3 regions of the Pelosinus baikalensis genome follow, and region 2 is predicted to be linked to each of the others. Evidence: riboswitches for the same ligand, from Rfam matches in the RefSeq annotation. Region 2 holds a riboswitch; each other region holds the start of a gene.
What was found. Region 2 has a riboswitch for lysine ahead of LMF89_RS20870 (diaminopimelate decarboxylase family protein). Riboswitches for the same ligand answer to the same signal wherever they lie in the genome.

Region 1 (3,216 bases), on a different contig from region 2:
AGAAGATAGGATATATCGGGTATCACTAAATCAATCCCTAACATATCATCCTCTGGGAATGCCAGCCCAGAATCAAGTATGACAATATCATCCTCATATTGAATAACCGTCATGTTTTTCCCTATTTCGCCCAATCCACCCAGTGGAATAATAGCGAGCTTATTTTGTTTTTCCAAAAAAAAATACCTCCATTATTTGAGTTTGTATATTTAACTTTGTTTTCACCAATAGACGTTCCGTAAGTCACCCCACCAAGATAAAAAAATGGCTGACTTCATCCAAATGTTCATAAATGAAAATATCCGCTCACAACCCATTACCTACATTGTACTTGATCTTTCTACAATATACAAGCATTCCCTCATTTAGCAGATAATATTTACTTATAATTGAGCCAAATTAGAGTTTCTCCAATTTTCTCCCAAAGGAATTTCTACAGAAAGTTTAGTTCCTTGACCAATAACAGACGTAATCGTAAAGGTTCCTTCTACTAAGGCTACCCGTTCACCTATGCCGTAGATTCCTAAACAAGTACGACTATGAGTATTTTTAACCATTTTCGTATCAAATCCTACACCATTATCCTGGATCATTAACATAAGTTTGTCCTGTCTTTTGTTTAATGATACCCAAACCTCCGTTGCCTGCGCATGCTTCACAATATTCGTTAACGCCTCTTGCAAAATTCGGTATAACGTAATCTCAACTTCTGGTGAAAATCGCTCTCTAGACAAATTACTAAAATCGATATGTAAAGAAATTTCATATTGCTTAGCATAATTTTCTATATACTTTTTAGCTGCAGCAACTAGTCCTAAATCATCTAATAGTACAGGGCGCAGTTCAACTGCAATATGATGAACCGCTTCTAGAGTTGTAACAGCAAGGTCACGTATTTTTAATATTTTTTCTTTATCTTCACTGCTTTCTACCTGCTCAGCCAGCATACGCAAACCTACAATAATCGAGGTAAGAGATTGGCTTGTTTCATCATGCAGCTCGCGGGAAATTCTTTTACGCTCTTCTTCTTGTACCGTGATAATTTTATTTAAGAATACAGAACGTAATTCTTCTTTTTCTTGTAATGCTCCTACTAACTTTTCCTGCTGGGCATTCGACTGCACATTGGCCTCTACAAAGCGTGCTGCTAATCGGGCATAAGGTCCTGCCGTTTTTTGATCCCCTGTAATACCAATTACCCCGATACATCGGTTCTCAAACATGATGGGTACATTATATCCTTGCCGTATACCCTTTAGATAGCATTCTTCTTCTTTTGTGACATAAAATTCTTTTACAACTCCAGCGCCAAGCATTCTAGCCCCTGATTCATGTACTTGCCCAATCCGCTCTCTACTAAAAGATGCAATAATCACACCTTGATCATCAAGGATATTTACATTTTTATTTAATTCAGCAGCAACGATATCAACTAAGGATTGAGCAAATTCTGCATCCATCCGTCCATATGTATTGTTCATAATTCAATCCTCCGCAATGACTTTTAACATACATTTTTTTATTCCCTTTTGTAAAGACTCTTTACTTTCCTATAGTAAAGGTTTCTAATACGAATCTAATGATTGACAACTAATCCGATATTGATTAAAATAAGCAAGAAATTAAATATGTTGTGATTATAGAGGCGCAAATATTATCAGTATATGTAGTGAGCTGGCAGCAATGAACTATATAGAAAGGAATAATTGCCGAAACAAAAGGAAATGCCATTTCTTGTTGTTGGGCTTGTATTAAATAAGTACAAGACTGTCATCAAAAAGATTCTTTTAGATGAAGTGCTATCTCACGCAAGCGTTAGTTTATTCTTTGGAGTAAATTTTTTGGTTGTGAGATAGATCACAACCATTTTTGTTTTAAATCGAATAGGAGGTCAAATATGTCAAATTCTACAGTGAATCTTAAAGATTTATGTCCTGAAAAAGAAGGACTCAAACGCGGCATGAACTCACGGCATCTCATGATGATATCCATTGGTGGTACAATTGGTACCGGACTCTTTCTAGGATCGGGTCAAACTCTTAATCAAGCAGGTCCCTTAGGTGCCGTTCTTGCATATCTAACCGGCGGTTTTATCATGTATCTAGTATTGCTTTGCTTAGGAGAACTCACCTCAGCCATGCCTGTTTCTGGTTCTTTCCAAAGTTATGCTTCACGTTTTATTTCTCCTGGTGCTGGCTTCACTACCGGCTGGCTGTATTGGCTGAATTGGGCCATTTGTATTGCTGCCGACTTTACTGCTGCGGGTATTATCATGCACAATTGGTTTCCGCAAATTGCTATTTGGATATGGTGCGGTTTTTTTGCTATTATGCTTGCTTTACTAAACATCATTTCTGTAAGGGCTTATGGCGAAGCTGAATTTTGGTTTGCTAGTATTAAAGTAACCGCTATTTTAGCATTTATTGTCGCAGGTGCAGGTTTGCTCTTTGGCTTTTCCAGTCATTCCGTCCCTATTGTTGGCTTATCCAACTTTAATACGGAAGCAGGTTTATTTCCTAATGGATTTCAAGCTGTATTTTTAACTATGATTGCTGTAGTATATTCTTTCCAAGGTGCTGAACTTGTCGGTATCGCAGCCGGCGAATGCCAAGATGCCAGTAAAAATGTCCCTCGTGTTATTAAAGGTATTACCTTTCGGATTATTTTTTTCTATGTGTTGGCAATGATCGTACTGGCAGGTATTATCCCTTGGCAAGAAGCCAGTGTTTTAGAAAGTCCTTTTGCTCATGTATTCGGCATCTTAGGTTTTCCTTTAGCTAAGGATATTATGAGTTTCGTTGTTATGACTTCAGCTTTATCTGCAGGCAATTCAGCCTTATATGCCTGCTCTCGCCTTCTTTGGTCTATGTCTAAAGAAGGCTTAGCACCAAAATGTTTAGGTACATTAAATTCTCGCGGTGTTCCTGTCAATGGGGTTTATATTACTGTTATCTTGGCGTGTATGTCTTTACTCACTAGTGAATATGCTGCCGATACAGTGTACCTGTGGCTTATGTCTAGTACAGGACTGACTGGCTGCCTGATCTGGGTTATTATTGCCTGGTGTCAGCTCAACTTCCGTAGAGAATTTTTCCGTCTAGGCGGCAAAATAGAGCAGCTAAAATTTCGGACTCCCTTTTATCCTCTGGTTCCAATATTAGCTTTAGTATTGAACCTTGGGGTCATATGTAGCTTGTATTTTGATGAATCCCAACG
Region 2 (3,216 bases):
CGCTGCTATAGTAAATCATAGGCTGAATATATTGGATGAGGAGCGAACTCATGCTATTGTAGCGGCGTGCGATGAAGTGCTGGCAGGAAAATTGGATGGAAATTTCCCTTTGTCTGTGTGGCAGACAGGCAGTGGTACACAGTTTAATATGAATGTGAATGAAGTAATTGCTCATCGAGCAAATCAATTATTAACGGAAAATGGGAAAACAGTAGTTGTTCATCCCAATGATCACGTAAATAAATCCCAAAGTTCTAATGATATTTTCCCTACCGCTATTCACGTTGCTGGTGTTAGTTTAGTCATTGATAAATTGCTGCCGGCAATTGCAGCGTTGAAACAAACTTTACAGCAAAAGTCAGAGGAGTATAATCATATCATTAAAATTGGTCGAACCCATCTGATGGATGCGACTCCCCTTACTTTTGGGCAAGAGATAAGCGGCTGGGTACGGATGCTGGAAAGAAATGAAGAAATGCTAACTATTGGTATTAATTTCATGCGCGATTTGGCAATGGGAGGGACTGCTGTCGGTACAGGTATTAATTCTCCAGTCGGGTTTGGTGAGTTAATTGCTGCAGAAATTACTAAGCTAACAGAAAAGCAGTTTCATACTGCACCAAATAAATTTCATGCTTTGACGAGTAAGGATGAAGTCGTGGCAGTTCATGGCATCATCAAAGCCTTAGCTGCAGACTTAATGAAAATTGCCAATGATGTTCGCTGGCTGGCAAGTGGTCCACGCTGCGGTATAGGCGAGATTAAAATACCTGAGAATGAACCGGGCAGCTCTATCATGCCAGCGAAAGTAAACCCTACCCAATCAGAGGCTTTGACCATGGTTGTGGCGCAAGTGTTTGGCAATGATACAACGATTTCTTTTGCTGCTAGTCAGGGAAATTTTCAATTGAATGTATTTATGCCTGTACTTGTGTATAATTTATTGCAATCGATTAACTTATTAGCTGATGGGATACATTCCTTTAACGAAAATTGTGCCATTGGCATACAGCCGAAGGAGGATGTTATTGATTTTTATTTACACCAATCATTAATTCTCATTACTGGTTTAGTACCCCTTATTGGCTATGATAAAGCAGCACAGATTGCAAAAAGAGCTGCAAAAGAAGGTATTACATTAAAAGAATCTGCTTTGGATACTGGAGAAGTCAGTGCCGAACAATATGACTTATATATGAATCCAGCTATTTTGGTCAAACCAAGGTAGAAAATGAATAAAAGAATAGAATAAGAGTTGACATGACAAACTAGATTAGTCTATACTTATAAAAATAACAAGATAAATAGAGATAAGATAGAGGCGCGGTATATTAAGAATATGTATCTAGAGTTGCCAGCGATGAAAGATGCAAAAAGGAATATCCGCCGAAGTAGAAGGGTTTGGCAAGACCCGTTTATTGGTTTTGTATTGAATAAGTGCAAGACTGTCATCCAAGTTTGGATGGAGTGCTATCTGCATTGCTGGTTGTGAGATAATTTAAATTCTTATGGCGGTTTGCGGAATAGTTTTCCGCAGGCCGCTTTACTTTTTAATAGAGGCTTGCTTCATAACGATGAGGAGAAGTTTTAGATTCTATAATAACAATTCAGGAGGGAAAATATTACTATGGCAGAAAAAACATTACCATTTACTAAGCTTGAGCTTGAGGAAATCATTGCGCATTATCCGACTCCTTTTCATATTTATGATGAACAGGCGATTCGGAATAATGTCCGCAAATTACTAGCGGCTTTTTCCTGGGCACCAGGATTTAAAGAGTATTTTGCTGTAAAGGCTACTCCTAATCCACATATCTTAAAAATACTGCAGGAAGAAGGCGTTGGTGCTGATTGCAGTTCTTTACCCGAACTCATTTTATCCAAGCAATCTAAAATTGTGGGAGAAGACATTATTTTTTCGTCTAATGATACTCCTGCCGAAGAGTATCAGGCAGCCAAAGACTTAGGAGCTATTATTAATCTTGATGATATTAGCCATATTGAATATTTAGAAAAACATGTAGGCTTACCTGAATTAATTTCTTTTCGCTATAATCCAGGTCCTTTGCTGGAAGGCGGAAACGATATTATCGGTTATCCGGAAGAAGCCAAATATGGCTTAACCAGAAAACAAATTTTTGAGGCATATAAAATCATCCAAAGTAAAGGGGTAAAACGCTTTGCTTTGCATACCATGGTAATTTCCAACGAGTTAAATCCTGACAGTTTTGTGGCTACGGCAGCAATGATGTTTGATTTGGTAGTTGAAGTATATCAAAAACTAGGGATTCGCATTGAGATGATTGATTTGGGTGGTGGGATTGGCATTCCTTATCGTCCTGAACAGCAGGCTGTAGATCTAGATGCTGTCAGTCAAGGTGTACGTAAAGTTTATGAAGAAAAGATTGTGGCTAATGGACTGCATCCTTTAAAAATCACCATGGAATGTGGCAGAATGGTTACAGGCCCTTATGGATATCTGGTTTCTACTGTGCTTCATAAAAAAGAGATTTATAAAAATTATGTAGGACTTGATGCATGTATGGCAAACTTGATGCGCCCTGGCTTGTATGGTTCCTATCATCATATTACGGTTGCAGGAAAAGAAGCTCTGCCTCTTGATCATGTGTATGATGTGACAGGTTCTTTATGTGAGAATAATGATAAATTTGCCATTGACCGCAACTTGCCGCGTATTGACATTGGTGACATTGTTGTGATGCATGATGCAGGTGCTCATGGACATGCAATGGGTTTTAATTATAATGGTAAATTACGTTCTGCTGAATTGCTGTTAACAGCTGATGGAGCAGTTAAGATGATTCGTCGTGCAGAAACAATTGAAGATTACTTTACGACTTTGGATTTTGAAAAATGTGAAATGAATTTGGCTGCGGCAACCAAAAAATAAAGAATGATGTTTAGAGTAGACAGGTATACCTGTCTGCTCTTTATTTTAGCATCATATACTAGAATTTATAAATTTTGTAAGTGAAAAAATATAAGATATTATGAACCACAAAGACGCAATGCCGTTGATGCGCCCTTTGTGTCCTTTGCGACTTTGTGGTTCGATTGTTTTATATGTTGTAAAAGGGCACGTAGCGTTTTTCTAATTTCTAAAAAGTATATATAGAGAATATAGTTAGTAAGCAGGATATTCTGAAAGAATAAGGAAATAAATAGTGAGAAAGAAGTCTGAATGTTGAGATATTT
Region 3 (3,216 bases), on a different contig from region 2:
ATTCCTTTATGCTGTTGTATAGCTTCTGGATTCACTTCTGGCACAACTAATGGTACTGTAGGATCCATTCTAAAAGCGCTGGAATTATCAATGACTACTGCACCATATTTTACTGCAGCAGGTGCAAACTTTGTGCTGGCAGATCCACCAGCAAATAGAGCGATGTCTATATTCTTAAAAGAGTCGTCAGTAGCTTCTTCTACAGTGAAATCTTTTCCCATAAAGTTAATAATTTTACCGGCCGACCGTTTGGAGGCAAGCAGTTTTAAATTGTCATATGGGAAATTACGCTCTTCGATTAAATCCAAAAACTCCTGACCAACTGCTCCAGTAGCTCCGAGTATTGCTACATTATATTTTTTCATATATATCGCTCCCTTTTGTTTTCTCATAAGATTCTATATACTTAATTATATTCATATTTTTTACTATAATTCTTGCTTAGAATGCTTAATTTAGTGCAAAAAATGCTATTAATTTAATAATTATTATACTATTATTTGGGGCTATTCATATTTCATAAGCTATATTTTAAGGATACAAGGGATTATTTCAAAATTTCTTCAAGTCCTAAGACGAGACCATTTGCATTAAGTACGTGTTTGCACGCTAGTAAAACTCCTGGCATAAACGACTCTCGTGATATAGAATCATGGCGAATCGTTAAGGTCTGGCCAAGTCCACCAAAAATAACTTCTTGATGAGCTACGTAGCCAGGAAGACGAACGCTATGCATTCTGATACCTGAGAAGTCCCCACCACGTGCGCCAGCGAGCTTTTCAAACTCATCAGGGTGTCCTTGGTGTAAGAAACCGCGCTTTTTAGCTATTAGCTCTGCAGTATGCAAGGCAGTTCCAGATGGTGCGTCAAGTTTTTGATCATGATGTAATTCAATAATTTCCACATGCGGGAAAAATTTGGCGGCATCTTGTGCCAGCTTCATCATTAAGATCGCCCCAATTGAAAAATTCGGAGAAATTAATGCATTTACTTTAGTTTCTATGCATAATTTTCTAATCTCTTCTATATTTTCTTCTGATAAACCAGTAGTTCCCACAACAGGACAGATTCCATTATTAATGGCGATGTGGATATTATTTAATACTACTTCTGGCCTTGTGAAATCAACCATTACTTGTGGTTTTGTTTCGTTAATAACGGTTTGCAAATCATTACCTACGAAAATACCCGTTTTTCCTGCGCCGATTAAATCACCAATATCAGCAAAGTCAGATTTAGTATCCACAGCACCTACGATACTTAATTGAGTATCGTTATGTATGGCTTTGAGTACTTCACGCCCCATTTTACCGTAAGCTCCGCAAACTATCACTTTAATCATCTTGTGCACCTCCTAATAGTAGCAATGTATTCATTCAAAGTGTTGAATGTTAATAATGAAGACAAAAATAATAGCCGATGAGTAAAATCTCATCGGCTGTCAATAGTAGGTAAGACAGTATAAGGATGGTGAGAAAACAAATAAAAATGTTTTCCCACGCCTTAGATAAGATAGCACTCCACTAGAAGATTAATTCTAGTGACAGTCTTACATCTATTAAATGAAAGACCAGCACAAAAGATTTGGCGTCTTTTGCACTTCGGCAAACAACCCTTTTCTTTCAGATCATAAAGACCAATCTCCCTGAAAGTACTCTTGTTGTCTGCACCTCTATTCCATCCCGCGCAGGATGAAGTCTATTGAATTACATACATTGTATACTAGTGCCTATAGGGGTGTCAATATATGAGTGGAGAAAAAAATGGTATTTCTCCATTCATATATTTTATTTACTATGATTCTCTACATCTTTAGCACCATTTTGTCGTAGGATTTGTGCTGCAGAACTGACTTTGGTTGTATCCGTGCGGATAATTGCCAGAATACTCCCACCGGCAACTTCTTGTTCATAACGATGGCTTGCTTCGGCAGGAATACCCCAATCAATCAATCCTCCTGCAATACCACCTGCGATTGCTCCTCCTACAGCAGCAGTAATAGGACCTACTGCGATAATTGGACCAATGCCGGGAAGCATTAAGGCTCCTGCTCCCATAAGTAAGCCACCAATTCCACCTAAAGTACCGCCTGTTAATGTGCCATCAGTAATATCATCATCATAGGTTCCATCTTGATCTTGATTCTTTTGTTTTTTAGAAACAATATTAATTTCTTCAGTAGTAAAGCCTTGTTTTCGTAGCGTGTTCACAGCATTTTCAGCTCTAGCTCTTGATTCAAATACACCAATAACAGTTTGATTGGCTTGTTGTGCATTTGCGGTATTGTTGTTAGCTGGCGGCGCTGCCATAGTAGTAGCACTCGCATTTTCTGCACTATAACTGTTTACTAGTGAACTTTCATTTCCTTCATTCGATACTTGATTATTGGTTTGATTTTTCATGAGTAAAACCTCCTAACATTAAATGCATATCATGCAATTTAACGTTAGTGTCTCCATGATAATCATTAATATGTATTTTCATGACGTTCTCGGCTAAAATTAGTATAAGCATTATTTATATCGACAATAATTACTTCATCGCCAATACGTTTTATTGTTTGCCAAGGAATAGTAGAAGATTTTATATCATTAAAAAAACTAAATAATCCATTTTTTTTGGGAAGTACGATTGTGAGTATTTGTCCTGATTTATGATCGAATGTTAACTCACATTCTTCAATGATTCCTAAGCGAGCTCCATCACTTAAATTTATAACTTCCTTTCCAGATAGATTGCTTAAACGCATTTTATCACCCCTTATTATTTTTGCAAAAAAGTCTTATAAAGAAAGGTTGAATAATGGATAATAGAATGGCTATGCAGGCTATTGGGTCTATCCACATTTGAAAAAGCAGTATTTTTTGAGGAACATCTAATTTTAAAAAAGATATTAACATCAATAATGATAAATATACGCCGCCAGCAACTGCGATGAGCTCTTGAATTGCTAATGATAAAGGGGAACTTTTTACGTCACCTGCATTATCTGTTTGACGAAAATATTTTATTCGTTCCAGTAAAGATAAGACTAATAGTAAAGAAAATCCTAGTAAAATGCTCCAGGAATACATGATGAACCTCCCGATGCCTTCTACTTTAATAATATGATCTTAAAGTCAATAATATGTTAAAAAAGTTCTATGGAAAGTATACATAACTCTTCCATAGAACTTTTTAACATATTATTGACCTGTACTACCGAAACCACCTGTT

Region 1: it holds a riboswitch for lysine, as region 2 does, so the genes downstream of both, LMF89_RS13805 (amino acid permease) here and LMF89_RS20870 (diaminopimelate decarboxylase family protein) in region 2, are expected to answer to the same signal.
Region 3: it holds a riboswitch for lysine, as region 2 does, so the genes downstream of both, dapB (4-hydroxy-tetrahydrodipicolinate reductase) here and LMF89_RS20870 (diaminopimelate decarboxylase family protein) in region 2, are expected to answer to the same signal.

Annotation. Positions count from the first base shown of each region.
Region 1 covers NZ_JAJHJB010000018.1:83,030-86,245, forward strand. Annotated here, with positions in the region: gene LMF89_RS13795 (ribonuclease J) at 1-176, opposite strand, end outside; gene LMF89_RS13800 (sugar diacid recognition domain-containing protein) at 384-1,481, opposite strand; lysine riboswitch at 1,633-1,810, shown strand; gene LMF89_RS13805 (amino acid permease) at 1,898-3,216, shown strand, end outside.
Region 2 covers NZ_JAJHJB010000041.1:17,163-20,378, forward strand. Annotated here, with positions in the region: gene fumC (class II fumarate hydratase) at 1-1,228, shown strand, start outside; lysine riboswitch at 1,309-1,481, shown strand; gene LMF89_RS20870 (diaminopimelate decarboxylase family protein) at 1,628-2,911, shown strand.
Region 3 covers NZ_JAJHJB010000003.1:108,690-111,905, reverse strand. Annotated here, with positions in the region: gene LMF89_RS03560 (aspartate-semialdehyde dehydrogenase) at 1-365, opposite strand, end outside; gene dapB (4-hydroxy-tetrahydrodipicolinate reductase) at 548-1,342, opposite strand; lysine riboswitch at 1,506-1,683, opposite strand; gene LMF89_RS03550 (general stress protein) at 1,788-2,402, opposite strand; gene LMF89_RS03545 (YlmC/YmxH family sporulation protein) at 2,468-2,749, opposite strand; gene LMF89_RS03540 (hypothetical protein) at 2,754-3,074, opposite strand; gene dut (dUTP diphosphatase) at 3,186-3,216, opposite strand, start outside.